2 regions of the Pantoea sp. App145 genome follow, and region 1 is predicted to be linked to the other one. Evidence: predicted binding sites of a transcription regulator. Region 1 holds the regulator's gene; the other holds the start of a gene.
What was found. Region 1 encodes PhoB, which activates phosphate uptake and scavenging genes when phosphate is short. Its sites were predicted from a motif close to CTGTCATAAAACTGNCNNAT; they were not measured.
Positions count from the first base shown of each region.

Region 2: a site for PhoB is predicted at 6,965-6,984, ahead of pitA (inorganic phosphate transporter PitA). Genes of this name have one in related genera too.

Region 1 is NZ_CP133290.1:1,807,314-1,815,363, reverse strand. Features, by position in the region: gene RCF31_RS08350 (AAA family ATPase) at 1-862, opposite strand, end outside; gene sbcD (exonuclease subunit SbcD) at 859-2,076, opposite strand; gene RCF31_RS08340 (hypothetical protein) at 2,255-3,145, shown strand; gene phoB (phosphate response regulator transcription factor PhoB) at 3,410-4,099, shown strand; gene phoR (phosphate regulon sensor histidine kinase PhoR) at 4,114-5,427, shown strand; gene RCF31_RS08325 (PstS family phosphate ABC transporter substrate-binding protein) at 5,446-6,372, shown strand; gene RCF31_RS08320 (cobalamin-independent methionine synthase II family protein) at 6,548-7,654, shown strand.
Region 2 is NZ_CP133290.1:3,088,784-3,096,833, forward strand. Features, by position in the region: gene rnz (ribonuclease Z) at 1-151, shown strand, start outside; gene RCF31_RS14105 (23S rRNA (adenine(2030)-N(6))-methyltransferase RlmJ) at 158-1,000, opposite strand; gene prlC (oligopeptidase A) at 1,205-3,247, shown strand; gene rsmJ (16S rRNA (guanine(1516)-N(2))-methyltransferase RsmJ) at 3,256-4,005, shown strand; gene uspA (universal stress protein UspA) at 4,061-4,498, opposite strand; gene uspB (universal stress protein UspB) at 4,920-5,255, shown strand; gene pitA (inorganic phosphate transporter PitA) at 5,304-6,803, opposite strand; gene RCF31_RS14135 (NAD(P)/FAD-dependent oxidoreductase) at 7,045-8,050, shown strand, end outside.

The DNA.
Region 1 (8,050 bases):
GTTCGGCGCGTGCCAGTCGCTGGCGTTCCGGTTCTGCATGCTGCCACGCACTTTCTGCGGTGTGAAGCCCCTGCTGTGCCTGCTGCTGCTCATTGGTCAGTTGCCGGGCCAGGGTTAACCACTGCTGCTGTTGCTGGGTGGTGATCAGTTGCTGGTTGAGTGTCGCTTCGCTGGTGCTGAGTTGTTCCAGTTGCGAAGTCAGTTCTGCCCGACGGGCTTCATCCAGCAGCACCATGCCACCGGCACGGGCGCGCAGGGTATCAAGATCGGTACGGGCGGTTTTGTAACGCTCAAAAACCTGCATCGAAACCTGCCCGTAAATCTCGGTGCCGGTCAGTTCTTCCAGCAGCTCGGCGCGTTCGCCGGGTTTCGCATTGAGGAAGGCGGCGAACTGCCCCTGCGACAACATCATCGAGCGGGTAAAACGGGCGAAATCGAGGCCAGATAAGGTTTCGATCAGCCTGAGTTTGTCACCCACTTTGTCGGCGACGATTTGGTTGTCAGCGCAGCGTGCCAGTTCAACGCGCGGTGCCTGCAATTTACCATCGGCCTGACCACGGGCGCGGTTCTGGCTCCAGAAGGCTCGCCAGGCTTCACCTTTGATTTCAAACTCCACTTCAGCCAGACATTCGGCGGTATCGCGGGTGATGAGTTCATTCTGACTTTGTGATAACACACCGAGACGGGGGGTCTGGTGGTAAAGCGCCAGACAGATGGCATCGAGTAGGGTGGTTTTACCCGCTCCGGTGGCACCGGTGATGGCGAACAGGCCATTGCTGGCAAAAGGCTCGCGACGAAAATCAATAAACCATTCACCGCGCAGGGCGTTGAGGTTTTTAAAACGCAGCGTCAGGATTTTCATGCAGAAGGGTTCTCCAGCGCGGCAAGGGTGGTGCGAAACAGTTGGGTGAGCCGCGCAGCCTGTTCCGTATCCAGATCTTCTTCCAGCGCCAGACGACGTGCAAATACCTCTTCAACCTGCAATTCGCTCAGGGTTTCATTATCCAGCCGTGCCAGGCTGCGGCTACGTTGCTCACGGCTGCGGCGGACCAGTAGCACTTCCACCGGTAAGCCTTCTGTCAGTTGCTCAATCCGTCGTTGCAGATCGCTGAGATGTTCCTGAGTGGTGATTTCAATGTCCAGCCACACCGGTTGTGATGCATCGCTATCTTTAAAGGCGGCCAGCTGCTGTTCAATCTCCGCCAGCGAGCCTTTGAGCATTTGCATTGGCTGAAACAGCGGAATGGTCAGCGGTGTCACGGCATCGAGGCCTGTGCTGAAATCAAGCAGGAACACGCTTTTATCCCGACCCAGCTCATCAAAACTCAGCGGGATGGGGGAGCCGCTGTAGCGAATTTGGTCGCTGTCGGCAATGCGTTGTGCACGATGGATATGGCCGAGGGCGATGTAATCCGCGGCGGGAAAGGCCTGGGCCGGGAAGGCATCCAGGGTGCCGATATAGATATCGCGTACTGAATCACTTTTGGTCACCCCCACGGTAGTGAGATGGCCGGTGGCGATAATCGGCAGCTGGCCGCCCAACGCCGCGCGCTGTGCCTCAGCGGCGGCAAAGCAGTGCTGATAATGCTGCTCGATGGCTTCCAGCAGCGAAAGCTGTTTTTCCCGTCCGGATTGTCCGGCCTGGCTGCGCAAAATATCGCGTGGACGCAGATAAGGGATGGCGCACAGCACCGCGCCTGGCGAGCCGTCACGCCGTTTCAGCGTCAGTACCTGCTGCTCGCCCTGCGGCGTTGCGCTGGTGATCACCTGGGTATTCAGGCAGGCGAGCAGTTCACGGGATTCATTTAGCGTGGCTACCGAATCATGGTTACCGGCCAGCACAATCAGCTGGCAACCGCTGGCCTGTAAGGCCACCACAAAGCGGTTAAACATTTCACGTGCGTAACTCGGGGGGGAACCGGTATCAAACAGGTCACCGGCGATAATGAGTGCATCCACCTGATGCCGCTCAATTTGCTGGCGCAGCCAGTCGAGAAAGGCCTGATGTTCCGCCGCACGACTTTTGCTGTAAAAGAACTGGCCCAGATGCCAGTCCGCCGTATGAATGATGCGCATGGATGCTCCCTGCCAGATTTCGCGTTGGGCGATTATATACGGATGGGACTGCCACTGACATGCGTATTAGCCGAACAAATGCGCCGGAAAAATCATCAATTCCTCAGAAGTTAACTATTCAGCGCGGAAAAATATTAGAGGTTAAATAAAGGCTCACTGATAACGTAAGGAGATAAATATGTTTCCTGTTAACCGTAGCGAATCTGTAACCTCCACCTCCGCCATGCGTTCAGCACCCGATAGCCATGCTTTAGCTTCTGCGGCTGGGGACAATATTGTCGTGGTGGCGAATTCAGCACAGCGTATGGGGTCTGCGACCTCTCAATACGACACAGAAGCGCCCGTCACGATGGGGCCAGAAGAGTATGAAAAACTGATTTACGGCAGGGCGACGGGAAGAACATCGTCCTTACTGCCTTTCGGGGCCGATGTCGTTCCTGCGGGTGATACTGCTGAGCTTTTCGCAACGTTTGTTACTACCAGAGGAAGAACTGTAGACGATGATGCGGTGGTTTATAACCGCGCTCCAGGTTGGGTATTTATCGCCCATCCTCCTGTTGTTGGCCCCTCTCCGGCCTATTTAGCCTCGTTGCGGGAAGATTTTTTAGCGATGGTGCTGAACCCCGATTTTAATTATCGCGCTGAAAATTGCCTGCCGAACTACGGGGTAATGACAACAATATCAATTCCCTATGTTGAGGGTGCCGAACCCGGGAATGCTCGCGCGCATTTCTTTTATCTTGATGCCTTCCGACCAAAAGATGTGAGCGCTTTCCTGCGTGATTTTTTCGATGCCATTATTTCCGCCAGCCAGAAAGTCACAACCCATGATGAAGCCATAGCCATAACTACCCTGATGAGTATGAATTATTACTGGGACCAGGCGGACGTCCCACCGATATTTGCGGGTGATATAACGCAGGATGAGTTTATCAGCATGAGTGATCAGCTGCTGGCAACGGATAAGTTCTCTGCGCTGAAAGCACAGATGGCGGAAAAAGCGAAATCCTGCGAGAAGATGGAAGAATTAGTACGCCAGATGGATCTGAATGACCATCCTGAGGTATAAAATACGTCGTTAACCCAGCTCTGGGATAGCATCCTACTGAGAGGTCGGGAAGGTTAGCTTCCCGGTCCGGGAAAAATCATTTTTTCTTAATAATTACCTGAGAAGCATATTCGTATGCTACCCGCCAAAAATCCTGTTTCTGCTGTCACATTTCTGTTTTTATACTCCAGACCACCCGTTGGTTTTTTCATAAAAGTGTCATAAAACTGACGCATAATGACGCCGCAAATCTCAGTGACAGCCGTCATATCAGCAGGAGTAATAATGGCTAAGCGCATTTTGGTTGTGGAAGACGAAGCTCCCATCCGTGAAATGTTATGTTTCGTGCTGGAACAGAACGATTACCAGCCGATTGAGGCGGAAGATTATGACAGCGCAGTAGGGAAGCTGATTGAACCCTGGCCAGATTTGATTTTGCTGGACTGGATGTTACCCGGTGGTAGCGGTATCCAGTTTATCAAACACCTGAAGCGTGAAGCCATGACGCGGGATATCCCGGTGATGATGCTGACAGCGCGTGGTGAAGAGGAGGATCGCGTACGTGGTCTGGAAGTAGGCGCGGATGATTACATCACCAAACCTTTCTCCCCCAAAGAACTGATGGCCCGTATCAAAGCGGTGATGCGCCGTATTTCACCGATGGCAGTGGAAGAAGTGATTGAGATGCAGGGGCTGAGCCTCGACCCATCATCGCATCGTGTGATGTCAGAGACCACGCCACTGGAGATGGGGCCGACCGAGTATAAACTGCTGCACTTCTTTATGACGCACCCGGAACGCGTTTACAGCCGCGAACAGCTGCTGAACCATGTCTGGGGCACCAATGTGTATGTCGAAGATCGTACTGTCGATGTACATATCCGTCGTTTACGTAAAGCGCTGGAGGTCTCCGGCCACGACCGCATGGTACAAACCGTACGCGGAACAGGGTATCGTTTCTCTGCCCGCTACTAAACGGAGTTTATACCGTGCTGGAACGACTCTCCTGGAAGAGATTATTAACCGAGCTGGTGCTGGCTTGTCTGCCGGCACTGATTCTCGGTTTGCTGTTTGGTTATCTTCCCTGGCTGCTGCTGGCTTCGGTACTGGGTGTGCTGTTATGGCACTTCTGGAACCTGATGCGGCTGTCGCACTGGCTGTGGATTGATCGATCCATGACGCCACCCGGCGGGCGTGCCAGCTGGGAACCGTTGTTTTACGGCCTGTATCAAATGCAGTTGCGTAACCGCCGCCGCCGCCGCGAGTTAGGCAATCTGATCAAGCGTTTTCGCAGTGGTGCAGAATCGCTGCCGGATGCGGTGGTGCTGACCACGGAAGAGGGCACCATTTTCTGGTGTAACGGTCTGGCACAGCAGCATCTCGGTCTGCGCTGGCCGGAAGATAACGGCCAGAACATCCTCAACCTGCTGCGTTATCCTGAGTTCTCCCGCTATATTCGCCAGCGTGATTTCAACAAGCCCCTGACACTGGTGCTGAATAATCAGCATCATATGGAGTTTCGCGTGATGCCTTACAGCGAAGGACAGTGGCTGATGGTGGCGCGCGATGTCACGCAAATGCACCAGCTGGAAGGCGCACGACGTAGCTTCTTTGCCAACGTGAGCCATGAACTGCGCACGCCGCTCACCGTGTTGCAGGGCTACCTTGAAATGATGAACGATTCGGTAATGAACGAACGTTCGCGCAATAAAGCGTTGCAAACCATGCAGGAGCAAACCCGGCGTATGGATAGCCTGGTGAAACAACTGCTGACGCTTTCGCGCATTGAGGCCGCTCCCGCCATTGATCTGAAAGAGACCGTTGATGTGCCAACCATGCTGTTGCTGTTGCAGCGTGAGGCGGAGACCCTCAGCCAGGGACGACACGAGATTCATTTCCACACTGACCCGCACCTCAAAGTGCTCGGCAATGATGAGCAACTACGTAGCGCAATCTCCAATCTGGTGTACAACGCGGTGAACCATACACCGGAAGGTACGCGGATTGATATCAGCTGGCTGCGGAGTAAGCAGGGCGCGGAGTTTAAGGTGTGCGATAACGGGCCGGGTATCAGTGCTGAACATCTGCCCCGTCTCACCGAACGTTTTTATCGGGTGGATAAAGCACGTTCACGCGCCACCGGGGGAAGCGGACTGGGACTGGCGATCGTGAAACATGCTCTTGGCCACCACAATACGCGGCTTGAGATCAGCAGTGTGCCGCATCAGGAGACGAGCTTCAGCTTTATCCTGCCGCCAAGGTTGATTGTCGCCAGTGGGATACGGGAGAATGTGGCGCAATAACTGTCACGGAAATCCCGCATGAAATCGTTGCTGCTGTTCATTTTGCTGTCGTTCTCTGTCCTGGCACAGGGGCAACAAACCATGCTGGCTGGCAATCTGAGTAGTGTGGGTTCCGATACCCTCGGTTATCTGATGACGCTGTGGGGTGAGGATTTCAGCCGCCAGTCGCCCGGTGTGAATGTACAGGTACAGGCGGCGGGATCATCAACCGCTCCCACGGCGCTGGCTGCCGGAGCGGCGCAACTCGGTCCGATGAGCCGGCCAATGCAGGCAGACGAGCGCCAGCTGTTTACTACCCGCTACGGCTACCCGCCGCTGGCAGTGCCGGTGGCGATGGATGCGCTGGTGGTGGTGGTGAATCAGGACAACCCGCTGACGCGCATCGAACCGCAGCAACTTGATGCGCTGTTTTCGGTGACGCGTTTATGCGGTGCACCGCACGCCGCACAGCGCTGGGGCGATGTGGGGCTGACCCTTCCCGGCTGGGAAACGCGCAGCATCGAGCGTTATGGACGCAACTCAGCTTCCGGCACCTGGGGTTTCTTCAAGCAGCAGGTGCTGTGCAAAGGTGATTTCCGTGCTGATGTATCCGAATTTCCCGGTTCCGCAGCTGTGGTGCAGGCCGTGGCGGCGACGCCCAACAGTATCGGCTATGCCAGCTTTGGTTTTCATCTGAGTGGGGTAAAAACCTTACCGGTGGTGACCGCCAGTGGCGACAGCGTGATGCCTGATGCAGAGTCTATCCGCAGCGGGCGCTATCCGTGGTCACGTCCTCTTTATCTCTACGTCAACAAAGCGCCCGGCAAACCTTTGCCACCGCTGGTATCTGCATTTCTGCACCAGGTATTGTCGCCCCAGGGGCAGCGCCGCGTCAGTGAGGCAGGCTACCTGCCGCTGTCAGATAGCCAGATGGCGCTGGCGCGGGCGGCCATAGAGGGGAATTGAAGAACGCGCATCACAACATGAATTTTCTTCATGTCACCTGAATTTTCTTCGTTTGCCCAATTTCGCTTAGCATGTCACTCTCTTTAGCCATGTAGCCATCCAGATGGCTAAAAATAACCGGACGAAATTATTACCTGACGCAACCATGCGTTTACGGCTTTAGCCAGGAGTGATCATGCAACGAGTTACCGCCCCGTTCCGCGCCGATACCGTCGGCAGTTTTCTGCGTCCCGCTGCGATCAAGCAGGCGCGTGAGCAGTTTGCTCAGGGTGAGATTGATGCCGCCCAGCTGCGCCAGGTAGAAGATGAGGCCATCCGCCATGTCGTGGAGCAACAGCGTGCTAATGGCCTGAAAGTGGTGACTGATGGTGAGTTCCGTCGTGCATGGTGGCACTTTGACTTCTTTGACAGTCTGCTGGGCGTGGAGCGTTACGAAGCCGAGCAGGGCATTCAATTCAACGGCGTGCAGACCAAAGCGCGTGGCGTCAAAGTGACTGGCAAAGTGGCGTTTAACCCCAATCACCCGATGCTGGAACATTTCCGCTTCCTGCAAAGCATTGCCGGTGATGCGGTACCGAAGATGACCATCCCCAGCCCAAGCGTGCTGCACTTCCGTGGTGGTCGTAAAGTGATCGATGCCACCGTCTATCCAGATCTGAAAGACTATTTCGCCGATCTGGCGCAGACCTACAAAGATGCCATCAAGGCGTTTTACGCTGCGGGCTGCCGTTATCTGCAACTGGATGATACCGTCTGGGCCTACCTGTGCTCGGTGGATCAGCAACAGCAGATCCGTGAGCGTGGCGAAGATCCACAGGAACTGGCGCACATCTACGCTCAGGTGCTGAATACGGCGCTGGAAGGTAAACCGGCGGATCTGACAGTGGGACTGCATGTGTGTCGCGGTAACTTCCGTTCAACCTGGATCTCGGAAGGCGGCTATGAGCCGGTGGCTGAAATCCTGTTTGGTGGCGTGAATATCGATGCTTTCTTCCTCGAATATGACAACGAGCGTTCAGGTGGTTTTGAGCCGCTGCGCTTTATTAAGCCGGGCCATCAACAGGTGGTACTGGGCCTGATTACCACTAAAACCGGTGAGCTGGAAGATCCGGCACAGGTGAAAGCGCGTTTGCAGGAAGCGGCGCAATTCGTCAGCCTGGAGCAGATTTGTCTCAGCCCGCAGTGTGGTTTTGCTTCCACCGAAGAGGGTAACAGCCTGAGCGAGGAACAGCAGTGGCAAAAAATTCGCCTCGTAGTCGATATCGCAAATCAGGTGTGGTGATGATGTAAAGTTGTGCAAACAGGCGCGTAAATCGCGCCTTTTGTGCATGTAGAAAGCAAGTTTTGCACGTATATCTCTCGCACTGTGGAAAGTTTCAGCAAATCATCTGATGCGTTATCGACCTTATCTATACTGATTCACTGCTTTTCCCCTGATTCGTGCTATATCCTTCTGGTTTTCCGATCCCGTATTGCCTTTCTTCGCTATAAACGTTTTACTACGGCCCGTTGTCAATCCATCCCTCTGTGAACAGAAGAAAAGCAGTTTAAATCACCTGCGCTTTGAGTATACGGCGAGCATAACGCACTGGCATTGCCTGATAAGTCGTTGTTTTTAGCGCGGTCAGGGGACAACACGAACCCAACTTCCACCGCAACATCAGTTACAGGCAGTACA
Region 2 (8,050 bases), 1.3 Mb from region 1:
GGTGGCAAAACAGGCTGGAGCGAAAAGGCTGATCGCCACCCATTTCAGTTCACGTTATTTGTCGCAGGATCGGGAGAGATTGCTGGCGGAGTGCCAGTCCATCTTTCCGCAGACGGTGCTGGCACATGATTTCGCGGTGTTCGAAGTTTAGCGCACCTTATTCCGGCGTAATCCACTCCACGCGGGTGTGCCCGGTGCCTGCGGGCACCAGCTTCTGATGCAGCCACGGCAGCAGTTCTTTCATCTGCTGCTCCAGCTTCCACGGCGGGTTAATCACGATCATGCCAGAGGCGGTCATGCCGCGTTGATCGCTGTCCGGGCGCACCGCCAGCTCAATCTGCAAAATGTTGCGAATGCCGGTGGCCTGCAAATCTTTGGTCATATGTTTGATTTGCTGACGCAGCACCACCGGATACCACAAGGCGTAGATACCGGTGCCGAAGCGTTTGTGGCCTTCCTGAATCCCTTTCACCACCGCCTGATAGTCACTTTTCAGCTCATACGGCGGATCGATCAGAATCAGACCACGGCGCGTGGGCGGTGGCAGCTTCGATTTCAGCTGTTGATAACCGTCCGCACGTTCGACGCGGGCGCGGCTGTCTTTGCTAAACTCGTTGCGCAGCAGCGGGTAATCGCTGGAGTGCAGCTCAGTCAGCTGCAATTTATCGTCCTGGCGCAGCAGATGGCGGGCAATCAGCGGCGAACCTGGATAGTAACGCAGCGTGCCGTTAGGGTTCAGGTTACGAATCGCGGAGAAATAAGGCTTCAGCAATTCCGGTGCGTCGGGCTGCTGCCAGATGCGCGCGATGCCTTCCAGATATTCACCGGTACGCTCGGCGTGCTCACCGCTCAGCTGGTAACGTCCGGCACCGGCGTGGGTATCCAGATAGAGGAAAGGCTTCTCCTTCTCCATCAGGGCAGTCAGGATCAGGCTCTCAACGGTGTGTTTGAGCACGTCGGCATGGTTGCCGGCATGAAAACTGTGGCGATAACTCAGCATAAAAAAGAGGGGTCCGCGGTTGGATCAAAGAAGTCAGAACATCGTGTCTGGCGCGATTATAGCCGCGCTGGATAAAAATTGCTGGCGTTTCGGCTTCAGGCAGTGCCTTCGTGGCATTGATTTTCCGCCGATCAGGCCGCATGTTAATACGATTGCGTTGCGCGACCTGCTCGCGCCCCACACCCCAATGAAAGGACTGCGCTTATGACCAATCCGTTACTCACGCCTTATACGCTACCGCCATTCTCCGCCATCAAACCCGAACATGTGGTTCCCGCTGTCACCGCAGCGCTGGACGACTGCCGTGCGGCGGTGGAACGCGTAGTGGCACAGGGCGCGCCTTATAGCTGGGATAATCTGGTACAGCCGCTGGCTGAAGTTGACGACCGTCTGGGTCGTATTTTCTCGCCGGTCAGCCATCTGAATTCGGTAAAAAACAGCCCGGAACTGCGTGAAGCCTACGAGCAGACGCTGCCGCTGCTGTCTGAGTACAGCACCTGGGTCGGCCAGCATGAAGGGTTGTATCAGGCTTACGTCAACCTGAAGCAGGGCGATAACTACGCTGCGCTGGATATCGCGCAGAAAAAAGTGGTGGATAACAGCCTGCGTGATTTCGAGCTGTCCGGTATCGGCCTCGATAAAGAAAAACAGAAACGCTACGGCGCCATCGCGGCGCGCCTGTCTGAACTGGGGTCAACCTATAGCAACAACGTGCTCGATGCCACCATGGGCTGGAGCAAGCTGATTACCGACGAAGCGGAACTGGCGGGGATGCCGGAAAGTGCGCTGGCGGCGGCCAAAGCCCAGGCAGAAGCCAAAGAGCAGCAAGGCTGGCTGCTGACGCTGGATATCCCGAGCTATCTGCCGGTGATGACTTACTGCGACAACGCTGCGCTGCGTGAAGAGTTGTACCGCGCGTACTCCACTCGTGCTTCCGAGCAAGGCCCGAATGCCGGTAAATGGGACAACGGCCCGGTAATGGCTGAGGAACTGGCGCTGCGTCACGAGCTGGCTCAGCTGCTGGGCTTCGACTCCTTCGCGGACAAATCGCTGGCAACCAAAATGGCGGAAAGCCCGTCTCAGGTGATCGACTTCCTGACCGACCTGGCAAAACGCGCTCGCCCGCAGGGTGAAAAAGAACTCGCCCAGCTGCGTGCCTTCGCTAAAAAAGAGTTTGGCGTTGACGAAATGAACCCGTGGGACCTGACGTACTACGGGGAAAAACAGAAACAGCATCTGTACACCATCAGCGATGAGCAGCTGCGTCCGTACTTCCCGGAAGAGCGTGCGGTGAGCGGCCTGTTTGAGGTGGTGAAACGCATCTACGGTATCAGCGCGAAAGAGCGCAAAGATGTGGATGTTTACCACCCGGACGTGCGTTTCTTCGACCTGTTCGATGAAAGCGGCGAACTGCGCGGCAGCTTCTATCTTGACCTGTATGCCCGCGAACACAAACGCGGTGGTGCGTGGATGGACGACTGTGTCGGCCAGATGCGCAAAGCCGATGGCAGCCTGCAAAAACCGGTGGCGTATCTCACCTGTAACTTCAACCGCCCGGTGCAGGGCAAACCGGCGCTGTTCACCCACGATGAAGTGATTACCCTGTTCCACGAGTTCGGCCACGGTCTGCATCATATGCTGACGCGTATCGAAACCCCGGGCGTGTCCGGTATCAGCGGTGTGCCGTGGGATGCGGTGGAGCTGCCGAGCCAGTTTATGGAGAACTGGTGCTGGGAGCCGGAGGCGCTGGCGTTTATCTCCGGTCACTATGAAACCGGCGAGCCGTTGCCGAAAGAACTGCTGGATAAAATGCTGGCGGCGAAAAACTATCAGGCAGCGCTGTTTATCCTGCGTCAGCTGGAGTTCGGCCTGTTCGATTTCCGTCTGCATACCGAGTTCAATCCTGAGCAGGGCGCAAAAATCCTCGAAACCCTGCGCGAAGTGAAAAAGCAGGTTGCCGTGGTACCCAGCCCGGAATGGGGCCGTTTCCCGCACGCCTTCAGCCACGTATTTGCTGGCGGCTATGCCGCAGGTTATTACAGCTATCTGTGGGCCGACGTGCTGGCTGCTGATGCTTACTCACGCTTCGAAGAAGAGGGTATCTTCAACCGCGAAACCGGTCAGTCGTTCCTCGACAATATCCTGACACGTGGTGGTTCTGAGGAGCCGATGGAGCTGTTCAAACGCTTCCGTGGCCGTGAACCGCAGCTGGATGCGATGCTGGAACATTACGGGATTCAGGGATAAACCGGCCTGTGAAAATCGGTTTAGTTGACGAAACAGGCACCGGAGACGGTGCCTTATTACTTCTGGCGCAACGCTGGGGGCTGGAACAGGACGAAGATTCCGGGCTTGCGCTGGTGCTGACGGCCAGCCATCTTGAGCTGCGTAAACGCGATGAGCCAAAACTGGGCGGCATTTTTGTCGATTTCGTTTCTGGCGCGATGGCACATCGCCGTCGCTTTGGCGGTGGACGTGGCGAGGCGGTGGCGAAAGCGGTGGGCATCAAGGGCGATTACCTGCCGGATGTGGTCGATGCCACCGCAGGCCTGGGGCGCGATGCTTTCGTGCTGGCGGCACTGGGGTGCCGGGTGCGCATGCTGGAGCGTCATCCGGTGGTGGCGGCGTTACTGGAAGATGGCTTGCGCCGTGGCTATGACGACCCTGAGATCGGCGGCTGGCTGCGTGAGCGATTGACGTTGCTGCATGTGGCGAGCCAGCAAGCACTGAGCGAGATTACACCTGCGCCTGATGTGGTGTATCTCGACCCGATGTATCCACACCGGCAGAAAAGCGCCATGGTGAAAAAGGAGATGAGGGTGTTTCAGTCGCTGGTCGGGGCGGATGAGGATGCGGATGCGTTGCTGGAACCGGCGCGCCGTCTGGCGAAGAAACGTATTGTGGTGAAGCGTCCGGATTACGCACCGCCGTTAGCGGGCGTGGTGACGCAGTCAGCAGTGGTCACCAAAAGCCATCGTTTTGATATCTATCCACCGCTTGGCTGATGCCGTTACACGGATTGAAAAAAATATGCCGGCGTTGCCGGCATATTTTTTATGGTTACTCTTCGTCGTCATCATGCAGCGGCACAATCAACATATCGATATGTACCGTATTAATCAGCTGACGCGCTGACGACATCAGTTTGCTCCAGAAGTCCTGATGGTGGCCACAGACCACCAAATCCACGTCATATTTTCTAATCGCATCCACCAGCACCTGGCCGAGATCGCCGCTACCGCTCAGGGTTTCACTGATGGGATAACCGGCGTTGGTCGAAAGCTCTTTCAGCGCGGTATGCGTCTCTTCAGAGATACGTTTCTGCATATCCCCCAGATTGACGTCAATCAGCCCGGTGTAGAGGTCTGAATAGTTCACATCAACGTGGATGAGGGAGATTTTCGCCTCGTAAGGACGAGCCAGTGAGACCGCTTTATCAACCAGCAACTGGCTTTCCGGGGAAAGGTCTACTGCAATCAGGATGTGTTTATAAGCCATGATATAACTCCTTTCACAAGATTCTGGGGGCAACCCGAATTCCTGCCACGTCACGGCTGGCGAAATCCTTTGCGCATAACGGCGATAAGCGCCACCCATCGAGATTTATGCCCTGCAGGCGGTTTATTGTTATGGTTTCAGTATAGCCAGAGTTGTTAACAAATGCTGCAAGGCGCGGTGCGCCTGTGAGACAGATCAAGTGTTATCTCTTTTTTCTCTCGCTGTGAACGAAAATCATCGCTGGAAAAATTTTTACCAAATCTCCTACACTGAAAATGGCGGTCACATTGTTGCTGGTACGGACCGCTCGGCTCGCAAAACAACAATGCAATTCGATTCATTCAGTGGAAGGCTTTCTCGTGGGGCGTTGTCAGCGTTACCCCGCTGTGCGCGTCTCCGCGGCTCCAGCCGGGAGGGGATCATGATCAGCACTATCGCGCTTTTTTGGGCTCTGTGTGTGGTTTGTCTGGTGAATATGGCGCGCTACTTCTCTTCTCTGCGCTCGTTACTGGCGGTGCTACGCGGTTGCGACCCGCTGCTGTATCAATATGTGGATGGTGCCGGTTTCTTTACTTCGCACGGCCAGCCCAGCAAACAGGTGCGCCTGGTGCGCTATATCTGGGAGAAACGTTATCGTGATCATCATGACGATGAATTTATCCGGCGCTGTGAACGGGTGCGCGGGCAATTTATCCTGACCAGCGGCTTGTGTGGTTTGGTGGTGGTCAGCCTGATCGCGATGGCCCTCTGGCAATAAAAAAAGGGCGACATTGCTGTCGCCCTTCAAGGGTCTGGCCCGGCGTGATTACACCAGTTTCAGGGCAATCCAGTACAGTGAACCGGAAAGCAGAATACACACCGGCAGGGTGAACACCCACGCCATCGCGATATTCTTAATGGTGCGGCTTTGCAGGCCACCACCATCAACCAGCATGGTTCCGGCTACTGACGACGACAAAATATGCGTCGTTGAGACCGGCATCCCGGTATAGCTGGCAATACCAATGGAGACGGCGGCCGTAACCTGTGCCGACATGCCCTGGGCATAGGTCATGCCTTTTTTGCCAATTTTCTCACCAATGGTGGTGGCAACACGACGCCAGCCAATCATGGTGCCGATACCCAGTGCCATCGCCACGGCCATGATGATCCAGATTGGAGCATACTCGACCGTACCCAGCAGGTCACCTTTCAGCTTATTCAGGAAACGCTGATCGTCAGCGCTGGTTTCCGGCAGCTTCGCGGCTTTATCGGCGGTATCGGAGATACACAGCAGCAGGCGGCGCATCTGGCTACGCTGGTCAACCGTCAGCTGATCGTAGCTTTGCAGGTTGTTGAGCAAACCCTGTGCACGCTGAATGGCTGGCAGCGCACGGGTACTGTCGCAGTGAAACTCATGCGGCCCACTGGTGGTTTCTTCTGGCGCAGGCACCGCCGGTGGCGCCATCTGCACGATGTGCGTCAGCGCGTTGTTGTGCTGCTGATAAAACTGCTCCAGATGATTTACTGCATCACGCGTACGGGAGATGTCATAACCGGACGCATTGATGTTCACCACAAAACCCGCAGGCGCGACGCCAATCAGCACCAGCATGATCAGGCCAATGCCTTTCTGACCATCGTTCGCGCCGTGTGAATAGCTCACGCCAATGGCGGAGACAATCAGGGCGATCCGGGTCCAGAACGGCGGCTTTTTCTTGCCGTCGATTTTCTCGCGTTCCGCCGGTGTCATATGGGTGCGTGAGCGTTTTTTGGTCCCGCTCCAGTAGCGCCGTAACAGGAAAATCAGGCTACCGGCAATCACCATACCGACAATCGGCGACAGGATCAGAGAAAGGAAGATGTTGAGAACTTTAGGCAGGTTGAGCGCGTCAACTACCGAAGTTCCGGTCATCAGGGCATTGGTGAGACCAATACCAATAATGGCACCAATCAGGGTGTGGGAACTGGACGCCGGCAGACCCAGATACCAGGTGCCGAGGTTCCAGATAATCGCAGCCAGCAGCATGGAGAACACCATGGCAAGGCCGTGAGCTGAACCAACATTTAATAGCAGATCGGTGGGGAGCATATGAACGATGGCATAAGCCACACTCAAACCGCCCAGTAAAACACCTAAGAAGTTGAAAACACCCGCCATCACAACTGCCAGCTGCGCCCGCATCGCACGGGTGTAGATAACTGTCGCAACCGCGTTGGCTGTGTCGTGGAAGCCATTGATTGCTTCGTAAAACAATACAAACAGCAGAGCAAGAACTAATAACAGGCCGGTACTCAGGTCAAGACCAGCAAACAGATGTAGCATAAACGTTACGCCATTTAGGAGGACATGAACGCGGCGCATTATCCGCGACAACATGCTGTATGGGAAAGGGAAATATAGCCTTTTTTTGACTTAAAGTTGTAATCTGCACGGTAATTCAGGGGAAAAAGGTCGAAATATTAGTCAGTTACAATGTGACATATTTACGGCAATTTTTTGACACTGGCGCCCCTGTGGACAGATCACTACAATCAGCGCCTTTCGGGTGAAATGGGTAAAAGCAGTGGAAAAGTTTGACGTTATCATTATTGGTGCAGGTGCTGCTGGCATGTTCTGTGCTGCGCAGGCCGGTCAACGTGGCCGCCGTGTGCTGCTGCTCGATAACGGCAAAAAAGCCGGGCGCAAGATTCTGATGTCGGGCGGCGGACGCTGTAATTTCACCAATATGTACACTGAACCCGCAGCTTACCTGTCGCACAACCCCCATTTCTGCAAATCCGCGCTGGCGCGTTATACCCAGTGGGATTTTATCGATCTGGTCAATCGTCATGCTATCGCTTACCACGAGAAAACCCTCGGCCAGCTGTTTTGCGACGATTCCGCACAGCAGATTGTCGATATGCTGCTGGCGGAATGCGAGGCCGGGCAGGTGACGCTGCGGCTGCGCAGCGAAGTTTTGAGCGTGCAGCGTGACGAGCAGGGCTACACCTTGCAGCTGAACGGCATGGCCGTGCAGGCGGAAAAGCTGGTTATCGCCAGTGGGGGGTTGTCGATGCCCGGGCTGGGTGCCTCGCCCTTTGGTTATAAAGTGGCGGAACAGTTTGGCCTGAAGGTGTTCCCGACGCGTGCAGCGCTGGTGCCCTTTACCCTGCATAAGCCGCTGCTGGAGCAGCTGAATACGCTGTCTGGCGTGGCCTTACCCACCACCATCACCGCGCAGGATGGCACCGTCTTTAAAGAGGCGATGCTATTCACCCATCGCGGGCTGTCCGGTCCGGCGGTGTTGCAGATCTCCAGTTACTGGCAACCGGGCGAGTTTGTCACGGTAGATCTCTCTCCCGCCACGCCGCTGGATGATTTCATTAATGTGCAGCGCGACGCGCATCCGAATCTCAGCCTGAAGAACAGCCTGGCGAAAATCCTGCCGAAGCGCCTGGTGGAAGTGTTGCAGGTGCTGAACCAGCTACCTGATGTCACGCTGAAGCAACTCAACAGTAAGCAGCAGAACGAGCTGGTGCAAACGCTGCATCAGTGGCGCGTGCAGCCAAACGGCACTGAAGGCTACCGCA